Regions from separate parts of the Pseudomonas tensinigenes genome, predicted to be linked through region 1. Evidence: riboswitches for the same ligand, from Rfam matches in the RefSeq annotation. Region 1 holds a riboswitch; each other region holds the start of a gene.
The links. A riboswitch is a leader RNA that binds a small molecule or an ion and turns the genes downstream of it on or off. The one in region 1 is predicted to bind cobalamin.
Positions count from the first base shown of each region.

Region 2: another riboswitch for cobalamin. It lies ahead of HU718_RS17290 (TonB-dependent receptor plug domain-containing protein); the one in region 1 lies ahead of cobW (cobalamin biosynthesis protein CobW).
Region 3: another riboswitch for cobalamin. It lies ahead of HU718_RS12940 (ABC transporter substrate-binding protein); the one in region 1 lies ahead of cobW (cobalamin biosynthesis protein CobW).
Region 4: another riboswitch for cobalamin. It lies ahead of cobO (cob(I)yrinic acid a,c-diamide adenosyltransferase); the one in region 1 lies ahead of cobW (cobalamin biosynthesis protein CobW).

Region 1 is NZ_CP077089.1:3,117,823-3,120,020, forward strand. Features, by position in the region: cobalamin riboswitch at 469-680, shown strand; gene cobW (cobalamin biosynthesis protein CobW) at 780-1,853, shown strand; gene cobN (cobaltochelatase subunit CobN) at 1,857-2,198, shown strand, end outside.
Region 2 is NZ_CP077089.1:3,902,839-3,905,036, forward strand. Features, by position in the region: gene HU718_RS17285 (LysR family transcriptional regulator) at 1-674, shown strand, start outside; cobalamin riboswitch at 720-925, shown strand; gene HU718_RS17290 (TonB-dependent receptor plug domain-containing protein) at 1,018-2,198, shown strand, end outside.
Region 3 is NZ_CP077089.1:2,923,612-2,925,809, forward strand. Features, by position in the region: gene HU718_RS12935 (FecCD family ABC transporter permease) at 1-335, opposite strand, end outside; gene HU718_RS12940 (ABC transporter substrate-binding protein) at 344-1,357, opposite strand; cobalamin riboswitch at 1,501-1,695, opposite strand; gene HU718_RS12945 (Ppx/GppA family phosphatase) at 1,738-2,198, opposite strand, start outside.
Region 4 is NZ_CP077089.1:2,131,478-2,133,675, forward strand. Features, by position in the region: gene HU718_RS09430 (hypothetical protein) at 67-651, opposite strand; cobalamin riboswitch at 814-1,043, shown strand; gene cobO (cob(I)yrinic acid a,c-diamide adenosyltransferase) at 1,124-1,735, shown strand; gene HU718_RS09440 (cobyrinic acid a,c-diamide synthase CobB) at 1,732-2,198, shown strand, end outside.

The sequences.
Region 1 (2,198 bases):
GGGGCCGATTTTTTTGCTTTTTTGAGCCTGAGTTCAACGCGGTATCGCACGTCGGCGTACCTCGCCCAAACAACTCGATCAGTCCCCTCTCCCTCCGGGAGAGGGCTAGGGTGAGGGGCTTTTGATCTGGCTTTGGCTCTTGATCTGGCTTTTGATCTGGCTTTTTTGCCCCTTCGGCAGGCCGAGCGAAGGTGTTCATCCGGGGTTAGGCGCGCAGCGCCGTTCGACGAAGTCGAACACATCGAGAGGAGGTGCAGCGAAGCAAACCGTAGGCGATGCCCCCGGATGGACACCGTAGCGAGGGAACACTGAGCCTCAGCGAAGTGCCGTACGCCGGGGCAAGCCTTTTTGGTTACTTTTTCGGCGTCTGGAAAAAGTGACCCGCCGTAAGGGCGGAACCCTAAGTAGCCGTTGCCGCAGCAACGGATATACCCCCAATCCAAACATTGACCCATAACCACACCATGCGTAGCCTTGCGCTTTCGAGGTTCTTTGGCCGCTGCCGAAGCTAAGAAGGGAACGCGGTCAATGCCGCGGCTGCCCCCGCAACTGTGAACGGTGATGTTCGCTGCCACGCCACTGCCAGCTCAACCCATGAGCCAGCGGGAAGGCGCAGCGAATGCCAGGCCCAGCGCCTGAACACCGTCAGCCAGGAGACCTGCCTCGTCACAGATTCTCACTACAACCGGGCGGGGTGATCCGGTGGCGAACTCTCCGGGCACGCACGTGCGCTGCCGGTTCTCGTCCCGTATGCCCGCCGCTTGCCAAAGGGCATACCGATGAAAACACTGGCCAAACTACCCGTCACCATCGTCACCGGCTTCCTCGGTTCGGGCAAAACCACGCTGCTGCGGCACATGCTCGACAACGCTCAGGGCCGTCGTATCGCGGTAATCGTCAACGAGTTTGGCGAGTTGGGCATTGACGGTGAAATCCTCAAGCAATGCACCATCGGTTGCACCGAAGAAGAAGCCACCGGCCGCGTTTACGAACTGGCCAACGGCTGCCTGTGCTGCACCGTTCAGGAAGAATTCTTCCCGGTGATGCGCGAGCTGGTTGCGCGTCGCGGCGACCTCGACCACATCCTCATCGAAACCTCGGGTCTGGCCCTGCCAAAACCGCTGGTGCAAGCCTTCCAGTGGCCGGAAATCCGCAGCGCCTGCACCGTTGACGCAGTGATCACCGTGGTCGACAGCCCGGCCGTGGCCGCTGGCACCTTCGCTGCATTCCCGGATCAGGTCGATGCCCAGCGCAAACTCGATCCGAACCTCGACCACGAATCGCCGCTGCACGAACTGTTCGCCGACCAACTGGCCAGCGCCGACCTGGTAATCCTCAACAAGGCCGACCAGACCAGCCCTGAAGATCTCGCTCGCGTTCGCGCTGAAGTCGCCGAAGAGCTGCCACCGGCGGTGAAAATCATCGAAGCCAGCAACGGTCGTCTGCCACTGGACGTGTTGATCGGCCTCGGCGCCGGTTCCGAAGAACACATCGACAGCCGTCACAGCCATCATGATCACCACCACGGTGAAGGCGATGACGACCACGATGACCACGATCACGACGCCTTCGATTCGATCTCCATCGAATTGCCGCAAGCCGACGAAAGCCTGCTGCTCGACGCCCTGACGCAACTGGTGGTCAAGCACGGCATCCTCCGTGTCAAAGGTTTCGCCGCCATTCCAAACAAGCCGATGCGCCTGTTGATCCAGGGCGTGGGCACGCGTTTCGACAAGCATTTCGACCGTCAGTGGGGCGCCGATGAAGCGCGCGTGACGCGTCTGGTGTTGATCGGTCAGGAACTCGACGCCGCCCAACTCGAAGCGCAACTGCGCGCTGCGCTCAGCGTTTAAGCCATGCACCTGCTCAGGACCCAGCCCGGCGGTTTCGTCTCGGATGACAACATTGCCGACCTTGGCCAAACCCCCGCCGAGCTGGTGATCCTGTGCAGCGGCGACTCCAGCCTCGCGCTGCTCGCCGAAGCGGCGCAGCAGTTGCCGGAAGATTATCCGAGCCTGCGTCTGGCCAATCCGATGCAGGTGCAGAATCACGCTTCGGTCGATCTGTACGTCGATGAAGTGCTGCGCCACGCCAAGGTGATCCTGATTTCGCTGCACGGTGGCATCGCCTATTGGCGCTATGGCGTCGAGCGTCTGATCGAGTTGTCCGAGCGTGGTGTGCAGGTGATTCTGGTACCG
Region 2 (2,198 bases), 790 kb from region 1:
AGGCGCTCAAGCAAGGCCAGGAAAACCTGCGCGGTGAAAACGCCACGTTGCGCGGTGTGCTGCAAGTGACGGCGCCGTCAGATCTGGGGCGCAACATTTTGCTGCCGTGGCTTACGCTGTTTCGCCGCCAGCACCCGGAGCTGACCTTGCGATTTTCTCTGTCGGACCAGATCGCAGACTTGTTTCGCGACCCGGTAGACGTGGCGATTCGATACGGCTCGAATGAGGATGCCAACTACGTGGCGCTGCCGTTGGCACCGTGGAACCGGCGGGTGCTGGTCGCCGCACCGGAATACGTGGAGCGCCACGGATACCCGCAAACACCGGACGATCTGCACAACCACCCTTGCCTGCTCTACCAGCAAGGTGGCCGGGTCTACGACAAGTGGAGCCTGGGCAGTGAAACGATCCAGGTCTCGGGACCGATGTTCAGCGACGACGCCGACGTCGTGCGCCGCTGGGCGTTGAGCGGCGAAGGCATCGCCAACAAATCATGGCTGGACGTCAGTGCAGACGTGATCGCAGGGCGGCTGATCGTGCTGCTGAAGGATTTCCCCGGCAATGCCTCACCCTTGAGTCTGGTGTGCCCGCATCGCAAGCAGATCAGCCCGGCGGTGTCTCAGCTTTATACGTGGTTGAGTGGCCAGTTTGCCGCTCTGGAACGCATCCAATAGCCCCCCCGTTGCTTGCCACATTGACGAACCGCCCGTCGGATGTTCAGATGCCGCCCTGTTTCAGGTGTCCCATGCCGCCGTGCATGGGGTGAAACGGGAAACCGGTACGTTCTTTTCGAACAAGTCCGGTGCTGCCCCCGCAACGGTATGCGCGTGATGCTTTCGACAGACCACTGTGGCCACTCGGCCATGGGAAGGTGAAAGCCTCGATACGCGCGAGCCCGGAGACCGGCCTGAAATGCTGTTTGGCAAAATCCTGCGGTGGGCGGGCATGGGCCGGTATTGGCTGTGCGCGATGCCTTCTCCTGCATGCTCTTCTGCGAAGATCCTTTTCGAGAAGACAATGATTCGACCTTTCAACACTTGTGCTCCAACCCTGTTCCTTGGCTGCCTGTTCAGCCCGCTGCTACTGGCCGACGACACGCCGCTGGAACTCAATCAGCAAATCGTTTCTGCACCGTCAGTGGAATCGACCACTGTCGCCGACATGGCCAGGTTCGGCAGTAAAGTCGAGATCGTCAGCCGCGAACAAATCGAACGCGCCGGCCCCAGCGCCGATGTCAGCCGCGTCATGCAGATGCTCATTCCCGGCCTGTACGTTGCGCCGAAAAACGGCCCGTTCGACTACGGTACCTATTCGCTGCTGGGCGGGCGCAACGACGACACACTGATCCTGCTCGACGGTGTGCGACTGAACAATCGCCTGTACGGCGGCCTCTATCTGGACACCCTGCCGGCCAACGCCATCGAACGCATCGAAGTGCTCAAAGGTGGCCAGAGCCTGTTGTTCGGCACCCAAGCCGTTTCCGGTGTGATCAACATCGTCACCCGCAGCCCGCAGTCGCGCAAAGCCTCCGGTGAAGTGAATCTGGGCGTCGACAGTTTCGGCGGCACCAGCGAAGACGCTCGGGTCGAGAATATCTTCACCAACGGTTTCGGCGATCTCGGCTTGCTGGCGTACGTCAGCCACAACGTCTCCGACGGTTACCAGCCGTATCGCAACCGTGACATGAAAAACGTCAGCGAGAAGAACCGTGCCTACGAAGTCACCACCTTCGGCGGCAAGGCCATTCAGTCGTTCGGCGATGATTCGCGGCTGGAACTGTTCTACCAATACGCCGACGCCAACCTCGATTTCGCCCGCCCGGTCGACAATCACACGACCACCAACGATCGCGTGCAGCAGATCGCCACGGCGACCTTCGAGCAGAACATCAACGAGCGCCTGAGTTACTTCGTCAAAGGTCATATCAACGACTGGGACACGCGCTACACGCGGGTCAACAACGTCGCCGGCGGCGGCACCAAAGTCATTAACCACAACGACTATTGGGGCTTCACCGACTGGGGTGTGCAGGCCGAAGGCAAGGCTGAATTGCCCGGCGGCCATGTGCTGGTGTTTGGCACCGACAATCAATGGTTCAAGGGCCAGGACGATGTACTGATCATCGATAACGACAAGGCCGAAGCCCATGCGTTCTACACGCAACTGCGCCCGCAGATCGACGCTCTGCCCGACTGGCA
Region 3 (2,198 bases), 190 kb from region 1:
CCAACACCGAACAACGCCACCATCACCGCACCGGTCGAAGCCCCGGCAGAAATCCCCAGCAGATACGGATCGGCCAACGGGTTGCGCAACAGCGACTGCAAAATCACCCCGCACGTCGCCAGACCGGCACCGCACGCCGCCGCGACCAGTGCGCGGGTCAGGCGGTAGTTCCAGACGATGCCTTCGTCGATCGGGTCGAGCGCGTAACCGGCGTTCCACAACTTGTTTGCCAGCACTTGCACGACCACGCCCGGTTCAATCGAGGTTTCGCCGATGGCTACGCCAGCGACCACTGCAATCAACAGTGTGGCCAAGGCCAATAACGTGCGGATCAGGCTGGCACTCATTGCGACAGGTCATAGCCGTTGATGGCCGTGGCCAGTTGCTCGATGCCATCGAACATGCGCAGGCTGGCCTGCATGGCCATGGCGTCAAGAATGATGATGCGGTTGTGCTTTACCGCATCCATGTTGCGTGTGACCGGGTCGCTGCGCAGGAAGGCGAGTTTCTTTTCGTAGTCGTCAGCGGGGAAGCGTCGACGGTCCATGCGCGCGATGACGAGGAAGGTCGGATTGGCTTTGGCGATGGTTTCCCAGCCGACCGTTGGCCACTCTTCATCGGACTCCACCACGTTGCGCACGCCGAGGGTGCTGAGCATGAAATCGGGAATGCCTTTGTGCCCGGCCACAAATGGCTCGATGTCCATTTGTGCGCTGGAAAACCAGACCAGCGCGCTGGCGTCTTTGAGCTGTTTGCCTTGGGCGGTGGCTATCGAACGCGCGAGGCTGGCCTTGAGTTCATCATTGAGCTGCTGGCCACGCTCCTGCACATCAAAGATCTGCGCCAGTTGGCTCACGCTCTTGTAAATCGTCTCGATGCGAAACGGTGCGAGCCGCGTACCGTCGGCGCCGACGAGGTTGTCCTTGGCTTCGCAATCGGAGGGCAGCAGATACGTTGGGATTTTCAGTTCATGAAACTGCTCACGGGTGCCGACCGCGCCTTGCGGGCCGACCATCCATTCCAGCTCGACAGCCACCAGTTCCGGGCGCTTGCCGATCACCGATTCGAAACTCGGCTCGTTGTCGGCCAGGCGCTGGATCTTGTCGTCCTGCGCTTTGTACTTCGTCAGCACATTGTTGAACCACAGTGAGGTGCCGACGACTTTATCGCTCAGGCCCATGGCGTAGAGCATTTCCGTGCCGGCCTGGCCGATGGTCACCGTGCGCGTTGGTGCGTGCTGGAAGGTCAGGGTGCTGCCGCAGTTGTCGATCGTCAGCGGATACGCAGTCGGGGCCGCCTGCGCCATGGCGCAAAGGCTCAGGCCGGTGATGAGGGTGGCAATGCGGGGCAGCAGCATGGGGCAGTCTCCAGGGGAACCGTACGGGAGCGGGAGAGTACGGATCGGAAACACACCATCGAACGCGGTCAGGGAAACTGCGCAAGGCCGGTCATCAAAAGAAGAAGTACACGGCACGATGTCCTTCCCGGACACCCCGCCGGTTAGTAATCACTGTGTCGGCAGGTCTCCTGACTGATGCGTCATCGCCTTGGCTCCGGCCTTCCCGGGATTTACCCAGTGGCAGTTGTGGAGCAGGCTCGGCACCTACAGTTGCGGGGGCAGTTCCGATCAATGCTGTGCAAGCACCTCGGATTCCCTGTTAGTCCCCTTCGGGAACCGACGGCGGCATGGTAGTCGATCGAGCCGCTGAAGGGGAGACGAATCTGCCGTGGCGAGGATCAGTGCTGGCTCATCAAACCGTGCAACACGCCTAAACGCAGGCCCGGTTCCGACGGCAGCATTTGCGCAATGCCGAACACTTTGAACGCCGCCAGCATCAACACCAGACCGGCGGGGAGAATGCTCTGGCGGTGTGGTTGCAGGCCGGCAAGCTTGAGCTGTTGCACGTTGTTCACTTTCAGCAGAAGTAACGACAGGCGCAGCAGGCCGCCGTAGGTGATGCCGTCCTGACCGAAGTCGTTTAGGCGATTGGCCTTGAGCACTTTGGCCAGCATGCGCGCAGTGCCGGACGAACCGATGGTTTGCTGCCAGCCCTGAGCACGATAGCGCCGGGCGACCTTTTCAAACTGCAGGATGGCGAAGCGTTCGGCCTCCTGTAGCGCCCCGGCAGACACGTCACCGCCGCGAAAGAACCGCGTGCTCAACGTGCCGCTGCCGATGGCGATGCTTTCGGTGAGTA
Region 4 (2,198 bases), 990 kb from region 1:
TGCTGATCTTCCCTATGAATGCATTCCTAATCATAGAGGAGGGCGCAAGCCCGATGGTTCAACTGCTCAGCCGCGGGCTTCCTTGAACAGTACGGCGATGCCCGGGTGATAGTTGCCCGCTTCGCTGCGTAACTTGCGGTAGGCGTAGGGGAAATACCAGGCGACGGCGCAGGTGTGTTCCTTTTGCAGGTCGTCGACCATGTCCTGCAGCTCTTCGGGGCTGGCGCTGTGCTGAGCTTTTTGCGGGGCGACAAACAGGCAGCCAAGCTTGAGATCGCTGGCGTAGCTGATGCGCTTGGCGTCGTTAGTGATATCCAGCAGGGCTTGAGTCAGATTCAGGTTGGTAACCTTTGGCCAGCGCTGGGTGGCCTGGATAAAGGCGCGGTCTTCGGCACCGGCGAGAAACAGATCGGCGCGGGCATTGCGCTCGCCTTCTTCATTCTGTTTGCGCGTGGCAGTGTCGTTCAAAGTGACCAGTTCGGCCATCCAGGCCGCCGCCGAGAGCAATCCGAGATTGGCTTTCTCGTCATGCCAGTAAGGGGTGTCGCTGTCGCCGCGCACGGCGTTGTAGCGGTCGATACAGTCAAACCAGCGTTCAAGCACCGGGCGCAGAAATTCCAGGCGCGGGTTGCTGATGATCATGCCTTGCATCGTCATCATCCTTATTGTTGTAGTGGGCTTTTCGGGAAAAGCATGGCTCTTTGATATCATTTGTATCAGTGTGGCACAAGATTGGCGGCGGATAATTGATCAGCGGCACTTATTCGCCCGATGGCCGCCTCTTTAATTGACGCTCCACCCCCAACCCTCTAACCTTCGCGGCTTGTTTCAGGTGCTCTGTGACCGCTGTCGACAGAGTGAAACAGGGAAGCCGGTGAGGGTTGTCTTCAAGCGAAGAACCACCACGATCCCGGCGCTGCCCCCGCAACGGTAAATGAGTAAAAACTGCGCCTTGAGCCACTGCCTCGAAAGAAGCGGGAAGGCGCGCAGTCAGGCCAACGCCGCTCATGAGCCCGGAGACCGGCCTGATCCATCCAGCGGCATCACGGTGGGCGATGCCAGGCTTTTTGCCGTCTATTCTTGTGCCTGCCCGCCGTTATCCAGCCTCAACGGAGAGCTCCCCATGACTGATTCCCCCGAGCGCGACGAACGCCATCTGGCGCGTATGCAGCGCAAAAAAGCCGTGATCGACGAACGCATCGCCAACTCGCCTGACGAGTGCGGCCTGGTACTGGTGCTGACCGGCAACGGCAAAGGCAAAAGCAGCTCGGCGTTCGGCATGCTTGCGCGCGCCATGGGCCACGGCATGCAGTGTGGCGTCGTGCAGTTCATCAAGGGGCGCAACAGCACCGGCGAAGAATTGTTTTTCCGCCGCTTCCCTGAGCAAGTGCGCTTTCATGTGATGGGCGAGGGCTTCACCTGGGAAACCCAGGATCGTCAGCGCGACATCGCCGCCGCCGAAGCCGCGTGGGCTGTGTCCCGCGAACTGCTGCGCGATCCGTCGATCGGTCTGGTGGTGCTCGACGAACTGAACATCGCTCTCAAGCACGGCTACCTCGATCTTGATCAGGTGCTCAGCGATTTGCAGGCGCGTCCGCCGATGCAGCATGTGATCGTCACCGGTCGCGCGGCCAAGCCGGAAATGATCGAAATGGGCGACACCGTGACTGAAATGGGCATGCTCAAACACGCCTTCCAGGCCGGCATCAAAGCGCAGAAAGGCGTCGAACTTTGAATCAACCACGTCACTGCCCGGCGGTGCTCATCGCCGCGCCGGCCTCCGGTCAGGGCAAGACCACCGTCACCGCCGCACTGGCCCGTTTGCATCGCAATCAGGGGCGCAAGGTGCGTGTGTTCAAATGCGGCCCGGATTTTCTTGATCCGATGATTCTCGAGCGCGCCAGCGGTGCGCCGGTGTATCAACTGGACATGTGGATGGTCGGCGAGCAGGAAAGTCGTCGGCTGTTGTGGGAAGCCGCCGCGGAGGCGGATCTGATTCTGATTGAAGGCGTGATGGGTCTGTTCGACGGCACGCCATCCAGCGCCGATCTGGCGCGGCACTTCGGTGTGCCGGTGCTTGGCGTGATTGATGGGACGGCGATGGCGCAGACCTTTGGTGCGTTGGCGCTGGGCCTGGCGAAGTACCAGCCGGATCTGCCGTTTGCCGGCGTGTTGGCCAACCGTGTCGGCACGTTGCG